Regions from separate parts of the Actinoallomurus bryophytorum genome, predicted to be linked through region 3. Evidence: riboswitches for the same ligand, from Rfam matches in the RefSeq annotation. Region 3 holds a riboswitch; each other region holds the start of a gene.
The links. A riboswitch is a leader RNA that binds a small molecule or an ion and turns the genes downstream of it on or off. The one in region 3 is predicted to bind cobalamin.
Positions count from the first base shown of each region.

Region 1: it holds a riboswitch for cobalamin, as region 3 does, so the genes downstream of both, FB559_RS25340 (magnesium chelatase subunit D family protein) here and FB559_RS01105 (SCO2322 family protein) in region 3, are expected to answer to the same signal.
Region 2: it holds a riboswitch for cobalamin, as region 3 does, so the genes downstream of both, cobN (cobaltochelatase subunit CobN) here and FB559_RS01105 (SCO2322 family protein) in region 3, are expected to answer to the same signal.

Region 1 is NZ_VFOZ01000001.1:5,389,690-5,393,749, reverse strand. Features, by position in the region: gene FB559_RS25340 (magnesium chelatase subunit D family protein) at 1-1,147, opposite strand, end outside; cobalamin riboswitch at 1,185-1,354, opposite strand; gene FB559_RS25335 (LLM class F420-dependent oxidoreductase) at 1,466-2,491, shown strand; gene FB559_RS25330 (DUF6504 family protein) at 2,503-2,778, opposite strand; gene FB559_RS25325 (helix-turn-helix domain-containing protein) at 3,372-4,060, shown strand, end outside.
Region 2 is NZ_VFOZ01000001.1:5,354,008-5,358,067, reverse strand. Features, by position in the region: gene cobN (cobaltochelatase subunit CobN) at 1-2,532, opposite strand, end outside; cobalamin riboswitch at 2,593-2,751, opposite strand; gene FB559_RS25140 (helix-turn-helix domain-containing protein) at 2,836-3,678, shown strand; gene FB559_RS25135 (VOC family protein) at 3,692-4,060, shown strand, end outside.
Region 3 is NZ_VFOZ01000001.1:225,110-229,169, reverse strand. Features, by position in the region: gene FB559_RS01115 (ABC transporter ATP-binding protein) at 1-503, opposite strand, end outside; gene FB559_RS01110 (energy-coupling factor transporter transmembrane component T) at 500-1,540, opposite strand; gene FB559_RS01105 (SCO2322 family protein) at 1,566-2,186, opposite strand; cobalamin riboswitch at 2,304-2,463, opposite strand; gene FB559_RS46045 (DsbA family protein) at 2,490-3,512, shown strand; gene FB559_RS01095 (hypothetical protein) at 3,545-3,757, shown strand.

The sequences.
Region 1 (4,060 bases), 5.2 Mb from region 3:
GCTCGGTGTCGGTCTCGGACTCGGGCTCCGGGTCGCGCGCGGTCGTCTCGCCGCTCTGATCGTCCAGGTCGAGGTCGGGCGCGGGCCGCGGGGGCGGCACTTTGCCGGGAGGCGGGTCCTCCTCCACGTCGTAGTCGCCGGTGCGGTCGAGAACCTCGTCGAGCGTGTCCTCGTCCAGCCCCGGAGCGTCGAAGGGGTCGCGGCGGCGCCGGTGCGGCAGCGCGAGGCGCGCGGCGAGGCGTACGTCGGCCGGCGTGACGGCGCCGCGGTCGTGCCAGGCGGCGAGCGCGATGGCGGCGCGTGCCATCACGATGTCGGCCCGCAGCCCGTCGACCTCGAACTCGGCGCACACCGCGGTGATCTGCCGCAGTGCGCCGTCCGACAGCACGACCTTGGACAGCCGGTCGCGCGCCTCGCTGATGCGCCAGGCGAGCTCGGCGTCGGCCTGGGACCAGTCCGCCGCGAACGCGGCGGGGTCGGCCTCGTAGGCGAGACGGCGGCGTACGACCTCGGCGCGCTCGTCCGGGTCACGCGTCGCGGCCACCTCGGCGGTCAGCCCGAACCGGTCGAGCAGCTGCGGGCGCAGCTCGCCCTCTTCGGGGTTCATGGTGCCGACCAGCAGGAACCGCGACGCGTGGCGAATCGAGACGCCCTCGCGCTCGACATAGGACTGGCCCATGGCGGCGGCGTCCAGCAGCAGGTCCACGAGGTGGTCGTGGAGCAGGTTGACCTCGTCGACGTACAGCAACCCGCGATGCGCGGCGGCGAGCAGGCCCGGCTGGTACGCGCGGACGCCGTCGGTGAGCGCACGCTCGAGGTCGAGCGAACCGACGAGACGGTCCTCGGACGCGCCCACGGGAAGCTCGACGAGCCGCGCCTGGCGTACCTCGCCGGCGCGGCCGGCCTCGGCGTGCGGACCGTCGGGGCATTCGGGGTCGGGCGCCCCGGGGTCGCAGGAGAACCGGCAGCCGGCGACGACGTCGACGCCGGGCAGCAGCGCGGCGAGAGCGCGCACGATGGTCGACTTCGCCGTGCCCTTCTCCCCGCGCACGAGGACGCCACCGACCGATGGCGACACCGCGTTGATCAGGAGGGCCAGTTTGAGGTCCTCGAGTCCCGCGACGGCGGAGAACGGGTAGCTGTTCACCCGGCGATCGTCCTTTCCTCGGGTTTGCGCGCCCGTAGGTGGCCTGTCATCGGCGGCCGGAGTCTCCTGGCTGCCGGATCGTCGCCCATCCTCGGCCTTCCGGCTCACGCCGTGGCTGTCGGTGAGGAAGAACTTCCCGGTCACAGTTGCGCGACAGCCCCGGAATCGCACCGGGTTCCTCCGCGAACCGCCGATGCACAGCATGACATACGGCCCATCGGTCCTCGACATGCGCACGGAACCGGAGACCTGCGGGCGCCGGATGCTTGAATGAGGCGGTGCTTGAATAGAACGCGTTCTATTTCATGGGAGGCGCGGATGAAGCTCGGCATCAACCTCGGCTACTGGCAGCGGGATCCCGTGGACGACACCGAGACGGTGCTCGCCGCCGAACGCCTCGGCTATGACCAGGTGTTCACCGCCGAGGCGTACGGCTCCGACGCCTTCACCACACTCACCTGGTACGGCGCGCGCACCTCGCGGATCGGGCTGGGCACGGCGGTGACGCAGATGTCGGCGCGCACCCCCGCGGCCACCGCCATGCACGCGCTCACGCTGGACGGCCTGTCCGGCGGGCGGCTCGTGCTCGGGCTCGGCGCCTCCGGCCCGCAGGTGGTGGAGGGCTGGTACGGGGTGCCGTTCGCACGGCCGCTCGCACGGACGCGGGAGTACGTCCGGATCCTGCGCGACGTCTGGCGGCGCGCCGAGCCGGTGACCAATGACGGCCCGCACTACCCGCTGCCGCTGCGCCGCCACAGCCCGGACAGCGGCGTCACCGGGCTGGGCAAGCCGCTGAAGTCGATCGCGCATCCGGTGCGGCCGGACATCCCGATCTACCTCGGCGCCGAAGGGCCGAAGAACGTCGCGCTGTCCACCGAGATCGCGCAGGGCTGGCTGCCGCTGTTCGTGGATCCGAGCCGGATCGAGCCGGTCTTCGGCGAGTCCCTGCGGGGCCGGCCCGAGGGTTTCGAGATCGCGGCGACGGTCACGACGATCGTCAGTGACGACCTGCCGGCCGCGCTGGAGGTCGCGAAGATCCCGCTGGCCTTCTACATCGGCGGCATGGGCGCGCGGGACACCAACTTCCATCTGGACCTGATCGGCCGGCTGGGCTACGCCGAGGAGGCCGCGCGCGTACAGGAGCTGTTCCTGGAGGGACGCCGCGACGAGGCGGTCCGCGCCGTTCCCGACGGGCTGGCGGACGCCATCTCCCTGCTCGGCCCGCTCGGCCGGATCAAGGAGCGCCTCGCTCTGTGGCGGGAGTCCCCCGTGACGACGCTGCTCATCGCGGGGGTCAAGGACGAGCCGACGCTGCGGGCGATCCGGGACTTCGTGCGGGACTGACCGGCCGGGCGTCAGTCCCAGGCGCGCGAGAGCATCCACCCTCCGCTCGCCTCGTCATGGCGCAGCTCGTAGACGCCGATCTCCTTGTCCGGGGTCGCTTCGACCTGCCAGAACTCCCGCGCGGTCGTCTCCTCGGCCTCGGGGTTACGGTCGCGCCACCAGTCGCGCGTGGTCACCCAGTGGTCCAGCACCCGCAGGACGGTGTAGAGGCGGCCGTGCCACACGAACCGCGACGGCCGCCCGTCCACGAGCCAGACGTCCACCGGCTCGCCGTAGGACCGGCTCATGTGGACCTCGTCCATGCGTCTCGCGGACGCCGTCTCGCACCGCTCACTCCGCCCACGCGGGCCGCCTGCCTTCCCGGTCGATCGGTGCCGTGATGCCCGGGGGAAGGCGGGCGTCATCGAACATACGTTCGCATCGGGGGTTTTGGGAAGGGCTCGGCGGGTAACGCTCGGACTCCCCGGCGACCGAGAGGTGATCATCCAGGCCCGCACCACAAGGCGATACCGGCGCGACACCGTGGACGAATCCGGGACACTGACCATCAGACGGCTCTTTTAGGATCGTCCGTACGACACAAAAGGGTGAGCCGCATAGCATTGGACAGGTAAAGTGCCATGTCGTGGCAAGAGGTGCTCGAACGACGACGGTGAGTGACCTCAATTGTCGGGATGACCTGCATAAATGAGGCTCAAAGGTAGTATCGGGCAAAAACTCCGACCATCGCCATCGGGGCTCGCGTACGCTTTAGCGGCGGACGACATCCCTGGGCGAACGATCCGTCGCTCTCCGCCGCCACCGGCCACGACCCTCCATCCCCCTCACCGCTTCCCCTCCCAACCCCTCCCGTCCAGGACGGTCGACCTGGAGGTGCTCGATGTCCGATTCTCAAAGCCCCACGGTCCGCCGGCGCCGCCTGGGCATGGAACTCCGCAGGCTCCGTGAGTCCTCCAGCCTGATGATCGAGGATGTCGCCCGGCACCTCGAATGCTCGATGTCCCGCGTCAGCCGGATCGAGACGGGAAAGTCGGTCGCCCGCATCCGCGACGTTCGCGACATGCTCGACCTGTACGAGGTCGGCGACTCAGGGCAGCGCGAACAGCTGCTCACTCTGGCCAAGGATGCCCAGCAGCGGGGCTGGTGGACCGAGTACGAATCGGTGCTATCTGCCGGTCTGGACACCTATGTCGGGCTTGAGGCGTCGGCGGCCTCGATCCGCTCGTTCCAGACCCACCTCATTCCCGGGCTGCTGCAGACCGAGGAGTACAGCCGCGCGCTGATCAAAGTCGGTCAGCCCACCGAGAGCCCGGCCAACATCGACCGCATGATCTCCCTGCGCCGCAGGCGCCAGGCGATGCTCGCCGAGGCCGGCACGCTGGAGATGTGGGCCGTGCTCGACGAGGCGGTGCTCCGCCGGCCGATCGGCGGCCACCCGGTGATGCGGGCCCAGCTCGCCCGCCTGCTCGAGGTGGACGAGCTGCCGAGCGTCACGATTCAGGTGCTGCCCTTCACCCGCGGCGCCCACCCGGGGCTCGGCGGCGCCTTCACCATCATCGGCTTCCCCGA
Region 2 (4,060 bases), 5.1 Mb from region 3:
GTCGGCGAGGTGGCGCTGGAGGAGTGAGTCGGCGAGGGAGACCCCGACGTCCCAGGAGTTGCGGGACGGGATCGCCTTCGGGTCCACGGAGTAGAAGTTACGGCCGGTCGGCAGGACGTTGACGAGGCCGCGCGTCGGCGAGCCGGACGGTCCCGCCGGGACGTACCCGCCGTCGAGGGCGTGGAGTACCGCGTCGATCTCGCCGGACGTCGCCGCCAGGCGCGGCACCACCTCGTCGGCCGCGAACTCCAGCAGGCGTTCGACCTCCGGCACCGCCGACCCGAGCACCTCGGCGCAGACGGCCGGTGCCTTAGATGCGTCCCAGCCGAGCGTCTCCATGCCGACGACGAGCCGCCGCGCGACGGCCTCGAGCAGGTCGATCACGTCGGAGGCGGTACGCGCCGGGCCATCGGCGATCTCGGCGAGCCCGCCCGCGTTCGCCTCCGCTCCGGGGGTGGCGAGCAGGGTCTTCTCGTCCAGGCCGTACCGCGCGGCGATGGCCGCACGCAGGCCCGGCAGCGCGCCGTGCCGCCCGGCCCAGACCTGGGTGGCCCGCAGCACCGCGAGGACGAGGTTGACCCGCTGTTCGGGATCGGGCGCGTCGCCGAGGATGTGCAGCCCGTCCCGGATCTGCACGTCCTTGATCTCGCACAGGTAGCCGTCGACGTGCAGGACGAACTCGTCGAACGCGGTCGCGTCGGGCTGGTCGTCGATGTGCAGGTCGTGGTGCAGCTGGGCGGCCTCGATCAGGGTCCAGATCTGCGCGCGCACGGCGGGCAACTTGGTCGGGTCGAGCGCCTGCACCGTGGCGTACTCGTCCAGGAGCTGTTCGAGCTTGGCCAGGTCCCCGTACGTGTCGGCGCGCGCCATCGGCGGCACCATGTGGTCCACGATGGTCGCGTGCCCGCGGCGCTTGGCCTGGGTGCCCTCGCCCGGGTCGTTGACGATGAACGGGTAGACGAGCGGCAGGTCGCCGAGGACCGCGTCGGGGGCGCACTCCGCGGACAGGCCGAGGCCCTTTCCGGGCAGCCATTCGAGAGTGCCGTGCTTGCCGAGGTGGACGACGGCGTCGGCGCCGAAGGTCCCGTCGAGCCAGCGGTAGGCGGCCAGGTAGTGGTGCGAGGGCGGCAGGTCGGGGTCGTGGTAGATCGCGACCGGGTTCTCGCCGAACCCGCGCGGCGGCTGGATCATCAGCAGCACGTTGCCGAAGCGCAGCGACGCCAGCACGATGTCGTCGCCATCGGTGTACAGCTCGCCCGGCGGCTCGCCCCAGTGCCGCCGTACGCCCTCGCGCAGGGAGTCCGGCAGCGCCGCGAACCATCGCTCGTAGTCCGCCAGCGGCACCCGCGCGGGCGCGGCGCGCAACTGCTCCTCGGTCAGCCACTCCACGTCGTGACCGCCCGCCGCGATCAGTGTGTGGATGAGCTTGTCGCCGTCGGTCGGATGGTCGCCGACCTGGTAGCCGGCCTCCTTCAGCGCCGCCAGCAGGCGTACCGCCGAGACCGGCGTGTCCAGGCCGACCGCGTTGCCGACGCGTGCGTGCTTGGTCGGGTACGACGACAGCACGATCGCCAGCTTCCGGTCGGCGGGCGGCGTGTGCCGCAGCCGCGCGTGGCGTACGGCGATGCCGGCGACGCGGGCGGCGCGTTCGGGGTCGGCGGCGTACACCGGGATGCCGTCGGGGCCCTCCTCCTTGAAGGAGAACGGCACCGAGATCAGGCGGCCGTCGAACTCGGGGATGGCGACCTGCATGGCCGCGTCCATCGGTGACAGCGCCGCGTCCGAGGCGTCCCAGACCTCCCGCGACGTGGTCAGGCACATTCCCTGGATGACCGGGACGTCCAGAGTGGCCAGGGCGCCCGCGTCCCAGCCGTCCTCGGCCGACGCACCTGCCGCGAGCACCGTGACCACGACGGTGTCGGCGCGGCCGAGGAGCTCCATCAGGCCCTCGTCGGCGGCGCGCAGCGAGCCGCAGAAGACCGGCAGGGCGTTGCCGCCCGCCGCCTCGATCCGCTCGCAGAGGGTGTCGACGAACGCGGTGTTGCCGGACAGCTCGTGGGCGCGGTAGAAGACCACGCCCACGGTCGGCCGCCCCTCGCGTACGACGGGGTCGCCGTGCACGCCGTACGCGGGCATCGCCTGCGGCGGCGCCCAGGGCTCCTCGTCGCCGGGTGACAGCATCCCGGCCAGGAAGCGCGCCAGCTCGCGCAGGTTGCCGACGCCGCCCTCGCGCAGGTAGTCCAGGGCCTCGGTGGCGACGCCGGACGGCACGGTGGACAGGGCCATCAGCTCGGCGTCCGGGCTCGCCTCGCCGCCCAGCGCGACGAGTGGCAGGCCACGTCGCCGCAGGTCCTCGACGCCCTCGCGCCAGGTGCTGAGGCCGCCGAGGAGCCGCAGGACCACGGCGTCGACGCCCTCGCACAGCGCGTCCAGGTCGGCGACGCCGAGGCGGGCCGGGTTACCGGTCGCGTAACCGGCCGAACGAGCCGACAAGAGCTCGGTGTCGGCGGTGGAGAGCAGCAAGACGCGCACGTGTGAGTCCTTCCCTCGGGGGTCCTCGCCCCGGGCCGGGTGCCTATCGCGGACGGCGGGAAGTCTCCTGACTCTCAGGTCATCGCACGGCGGCCCGGACCCCCTCGTGGGGACCGGTACCACCACCCGCGGCCTTCCAGCTCGCCGCCGTGGCCGTATGCGCGGGCTCGCTACCTGATCACAGTTGCGGGACAGCCCCGGAATCGCACCGGGTTCCTTCCCTCGCCGTCGCGGGACAGTCTACGGAGACCAGGGCCCTGCCGATACGTGCCGGATGTCACCCTCCACGGCTACCGTGGGCGCATGAGCGGTACCGGGCTCATCATGGAGCGGGCCGAGGTGACGCCGCCGGCGCACCTGGCGCCGTTCGTCGCGCACTACTCGGGCTACCGCTACGAGGGCCTGCCGCCGGGCACCCACCACGGCCTCCCGTCGCCGTACCTCACGATCGTCATCAGCCTCGGCGCGCCGACCCGTACGACGGTCATGCCCGACCCGCGGCAGGCGCCGGCCGAGTTCGCCGCGCTCCTGGGCGGGATGCACACCCGGGCCGCGCTGATCGAGCACGACGGCAGCCAGTACGGCGTCCAGCTCTCGCTCACTCCCGACGGCGCGAGGTCGCTGCTCGGCATGCCCGCCGGCGAGCTCGCGTCCACGATCGTCCCGCTCGACGGGCTCGCCCACACGCGCATGGGCGAGCTCATCGAGCGCATGGGCGAGGCACACTCGTGGCCCGCCCGCTTCGCCATCCTCAACGAGGTGCTGTCTCGCGACCTCGGCCGGCTGCCGGCGCCTTCGGCCGAGCTGGGCCACGCGTGGCGGCTCCTGACCTCACGCGGTGGCCGCGTCCGCATCGACGACCTCGCACGCGAGGTCGGCTGGAGCCGCCGGCACCTCGGCGAGCGCTTCACCGCGGAGTACGGCCTGAGCCCCAAGGAGGCGGCGCGCGTCATGCGCTTCGAGCGGTCGAAGCTCCTGCTGACGCGGCGCGAACGGCCCGCACTGGCCGCCGTCGCGGCGGCGTGCGGCTACTACGACCAGGCCCATCTGGCGCGCGAGTGGAACTCCTTCATCGGATGTCCGCCGTCGGTCTGGCTGACCGGCGACGACCTCCCATTCATCCAAGACGAGGAGGTGGAGCCTTAGCGACGATAGGGCCATGAGCGATACCAGGATCTGGCCCTCGATCCGCTACTCCGACGCCCACGCCGCGATCCGCTTTCTCATCGACGCGTTCGGGTTCGAACGCGTCGCCGTCTACGAGACCGGCGATCGCGTCGACCACGCCGAGCTCCGCTGGCCTACGGGAGGTGGCGTCATGCTCGGCAGCGCCTCACGCGAGGACAGCTCCATCTCCGGCCTGCCGGCCGGCACCGGCTCGGTCTACGTCGTGACGGACGACCCCGCGACCCTGTTCAAGCGCGCCGTCGCGGCGGGCGCGACCGTCGTCAGGGCGCCGCAGGAGGAGTCGTACGGTCTGGGCTTCACCGTCCGCGACCCCGAAGGGGTCTTCTGGAGCTTCGGCACG
Region 3 (4,060 bases):
GGCTCGTCCAGCACGAGCACCCGCGGATGCGCGGTCAGCACCGACCCGATCGCCACTCGCTGCGCCTGCCCGCCGGAGAGCGTGGCGAGCGGCCGGTCGCGGACGCCCTCCAGGCCCAGCAGGTCCAGGGTCTCCTCGACGCGGCGCCGCATCACCGCGGGAGCCAGGCCGAGCGACTCCATCCCGTAGGCGAGTTCCTCCTCGACCCGGTCGGTGACGAAGCCGGCGCGGGGATCCTGGCCCACGTACCCGACGACGTCCGCGAGGTCGCGCGGCGGATGGTCACGGGTGTCACGGCCGGCCACGGTGAGGCGGCCGGCCAGGATTCCGCCGGTGAAGTGGGGGACCAGCCCGTTGACCGCGCGCAGCAGCGTCGACTTGCCGGTCCCGGTACGGCCCACGACGAGGCAGAGCTCACCCTCGTCGATCTCCAGGTCGACCTCGGCGAGCACCGGCGGCGCCTCCTCGGCGTAGCGGAAGCCGACCCGCTCGAACCGGATCACGTCCTGTCCCCGCCGGGCACGCGTCGCAGCGGCAGGAGCGCCACGACGAGGGCGAGCAGCAGCGCGGCGGCCGTCAGCGGCGGCGGGCCGGTTCCGTACCCGTGCGTCCCGCTCGCGACCGCCGCCGCCAGACCGCACGCCGAGACGAGCCACTCCGGCCATCTCCACGGGTCCGGGCGGTAGCGCGTACGCGGCGAGCGGCGGCCGCCGAGCCACAGACCCGCGATCGCCGCGGCCAGCCCGAGGACGAGCGGCGGGGCGCCGAGGACGGCCGGCGAGCCGCCGCCCAGCAGGCCGTAGAGCCCGGCGCACACGGCGAGCAGCCCGGCGAGCGTCAGCGCGGCCGTGGCGCGGCGCAGCGCGGGCGGGACCGGAGAGGTCCGGCCGTAGCCGCGTGAGTCCATCGCCGCCGCGAGCTCGACCGACCGCTCCAGCGCGCCCTCGATGACCGGCATGACGAGCCCGCGCACGGCCCGCAGCCCGCGGTCCGGACGGCCGCGCAGCCGGTGCGCCGCCCGTACGCGCCGTACGTGTGTCACCGCCTGCGGCGCGAACGTCATCGCCACCACGACCGCGACCCCCATCTCGTACAGCGCGCCGGGCACCGCCTTCAGCAGCCGGCTGGGGCTGGCCAGGGCGTTGGCGGCGCCCAGGCAGACGAGTACGGCGGCCAGGCGCAGTCCGTCGTAGAGGCCGGAGAGCAGGCCGTGGGCGGTCACCGGGCCGCCGATCCGGGTGCCCGCCAGCCACGACGGCAGCGTCACCGACGGAAGCGTGAACAGCGCGGGCCCGGTGGCCTGCGCGGCGAACACCACCCAGAAGACGACGCGGATGACGACCACCACCAGGCCCAGGCGCAGGAACACCGCGTAGGAGCCCGCCCATGCCTCACCGGAGCGCCGCACGGCCACGACCAGGCCGGTGGCGGCCACGACCATCAGCAGGAGCAGCGGGCTGGCGGTACGGGTGGCCGCTGTGGCGAGACCGAGTGCCCACAGCCACCAGGCGCCCGGGTGCAGGTGCCGTCCGGCACTCACCCGCGCCCCCGCCGGGCGGGCGCCCTCACTGGCCGGTGCGGCGCCGCAGGGCCACCATGCTGCCGCCGGCGGCGAGCACGAGGACCACGCCGATGCCGACCGTAAGCGCGGTCGAGCCGGCGTCCTTCTTCTTCGCCGCGGGGGACGAGGGGGTGGCCGCCGGAGCGGCCGGGGCACAGGGCCCGAACGCGTCGATGGCGCAGATCAGGCCTGACTTGTCCGCCTTCGGCGTGGCCACCTTGGCGAGGACGTCCGAGCCCGTGGCACTCTGCGGCACGACCGCGCAGGACGTCTTGGCGGCGGGCGGCGTGGCGCCGGCGGGCGCGTCGGCCGGTTCGCCGTAGTCGATGACGACCGCGACCCGCTTGTCGCCTGCCCGCGCGGCGGTGGACCCGCAGATCTTCGCGAAGGCGGGCTCGGCGCGCGGAGGTGTGCCGGTGTCGCCGCTCGACCGGGCGAACCGCCAGCCTTCGACGGCGCCCTCCTTGGGATGCGCGGAGGCCGGGCCGGTCTTGGCGAAGGCCCAGTCCGAGCCGCTCGCCTGCCAGTAACCCCAGAACGCGGTGGCATCCGCCGTCGCCGGGGCGGCGAAAGCGAGAGTCGCCCCGACGACAAGGGCCGACACAACGCCGGATCGCTTGAGCATGGGCGCCTTTCTGGTGCTCTGCGAGGTCCCGGCGGAACGGGCGCACCGCGAGCACGCGCCCGGACTCCACCCGCAGACCACGACGGATTTCAGAGCCACACGGGGAGTATCCGTCGGATACGCCCCAGCGCCGGCGCGGGCATCCCGGCTCGCCTGCGGGCGGATGCCCGCCGGTCCACGGTTGCGGGTCAGCGCCGGATTCGAACCGGCTTTCCCCACGTCGGCGCGTGTGCTGCTGCCGATGAGTTGACCACGGACGCTGAGACCTCGTCAAAACGGCTCAGACCGGTAATCTGACGCATCGTGAGCCAATCCCCCGGCGGCCCGCCGCCCGAAGGCCCGGAGCCCCCGGATGATCCGCCGCCCGGCGCCCCCCGGCCAGAGCAAGGCCCCGCGACCGAGGAGTGGCAGCCGCCACACCCCGCGTCTCCGGCGCCGTCCCCGTACGGACCTCCTCCCCAGTACGGACCCCCGCAGGGACCGCCCCCTCAGGGGCCGCCTCCCGGGTACGGTCCCTCGCCGTACGGGGCGCCGCCGCCCGGTGCACCCCCGTACGGGCAGCAGCCGTACCCGCCGCAGTACGGACAGCCGCCTTATGGGCAGCCTCCGTACGGGCAGCCGTACGGGCAGCCCGTCCCCACCCGCAGGCGCCGGGGGCTGGTAATCGGCCTGGTCGCCGGGTTCCTCGTCCTGGCGGTCTGCGTCGCGGTCACCGCCGTGCTCGTCTCGCGCGACAAGTCGCTCGGCAAGCCGGCCCCCCTGCCCAGCGGCGTCACGGCCGAGGTGTCCTCGGTCGGGACCGTGACCATGGCGAAGCCCGGGGTCACCGTCCCGCTCGTCGACGTCTACGAGGACTTCCAGTGCCCGATCTGCAAGGAGTTCCACCGGGTCAACGACGTGACGCTCAAGAACCTCGCCGGGGAGGGGCGGGCGAAGATCGTCTACCACCCGATCGTGATCTTCACCAGTGAGCCGCTGTCGGGGAACTCGGTACGCGCGTCGGCCGCGGCGCACTGCATCACCGACGGGGCGCGGTGGCTGGCCTTCCAGGACCAGCTCTTCCTCCACCAGCCGCCGGAGGGGTCGGTCGGCTTCAGCACCACCGACCTGGTGTCCTACGGCCGGAGCGCGGGAATCGACGACTCGGGGTTCGGGTCGTGCGTGCGGAGCCAGCGGTACGCGGCAGAGGTGAGACAGACGAGCCAGACGGCGATCTCGGGTGGCGTGTTCGGCACGCCGACGGTGAACGTGGGCGGCGTGGCGCTGCCCTCGAGTGAGACGCTGACGGCCGAAGGATTGCGCAACGCGATCATCGCGGCCGGGTGAGGCCGCGGCTACTGCGGACACAGAGGAGACCAATGCCCTGGAGCTGGCGCTACGAGAAGGCCGACGGATCGGTGACCGAGGCCCCCGACCTCGGAGACGAGACGTGGACCACACAGGCGGACGCCGAGTCGTGGGTGGGGGAGAACTGGCGGAGCCTGGTCGAGGCCGGCGTCGACCAGGTCAGCCTGCTCGAGGACGGCCGCAAGGTGTACGGCCCGATGAGCCTGCACCCGCCCGAGGGGTGAGGCGCCCGCCACCGGCGCGCGGGACGGGCCCCACCCCCTGCCCGAGGGGGTGGCCCGCCCGCGGGTGCCATCTGCCCGAGTGGGGCGCCAGCCTGCGGTCGTCGGGGTACGCATCGCGGCGGGCTCCTATCCGGCGGTCCGGTCGGCGCCAGGCGACGCGTCCCTGATCGTCTGAGGCTCGCCGGTCACCACCTCGCCGGCGGTTTTCGCCGTCGTCGGCCCGGTCGGCGGTCGTGGCGGTACGCGTCGTGGCGGGCCACGTCGCGGTTCGGTCGCCCTCAGTGACGTGGGGCTGATCGTCTC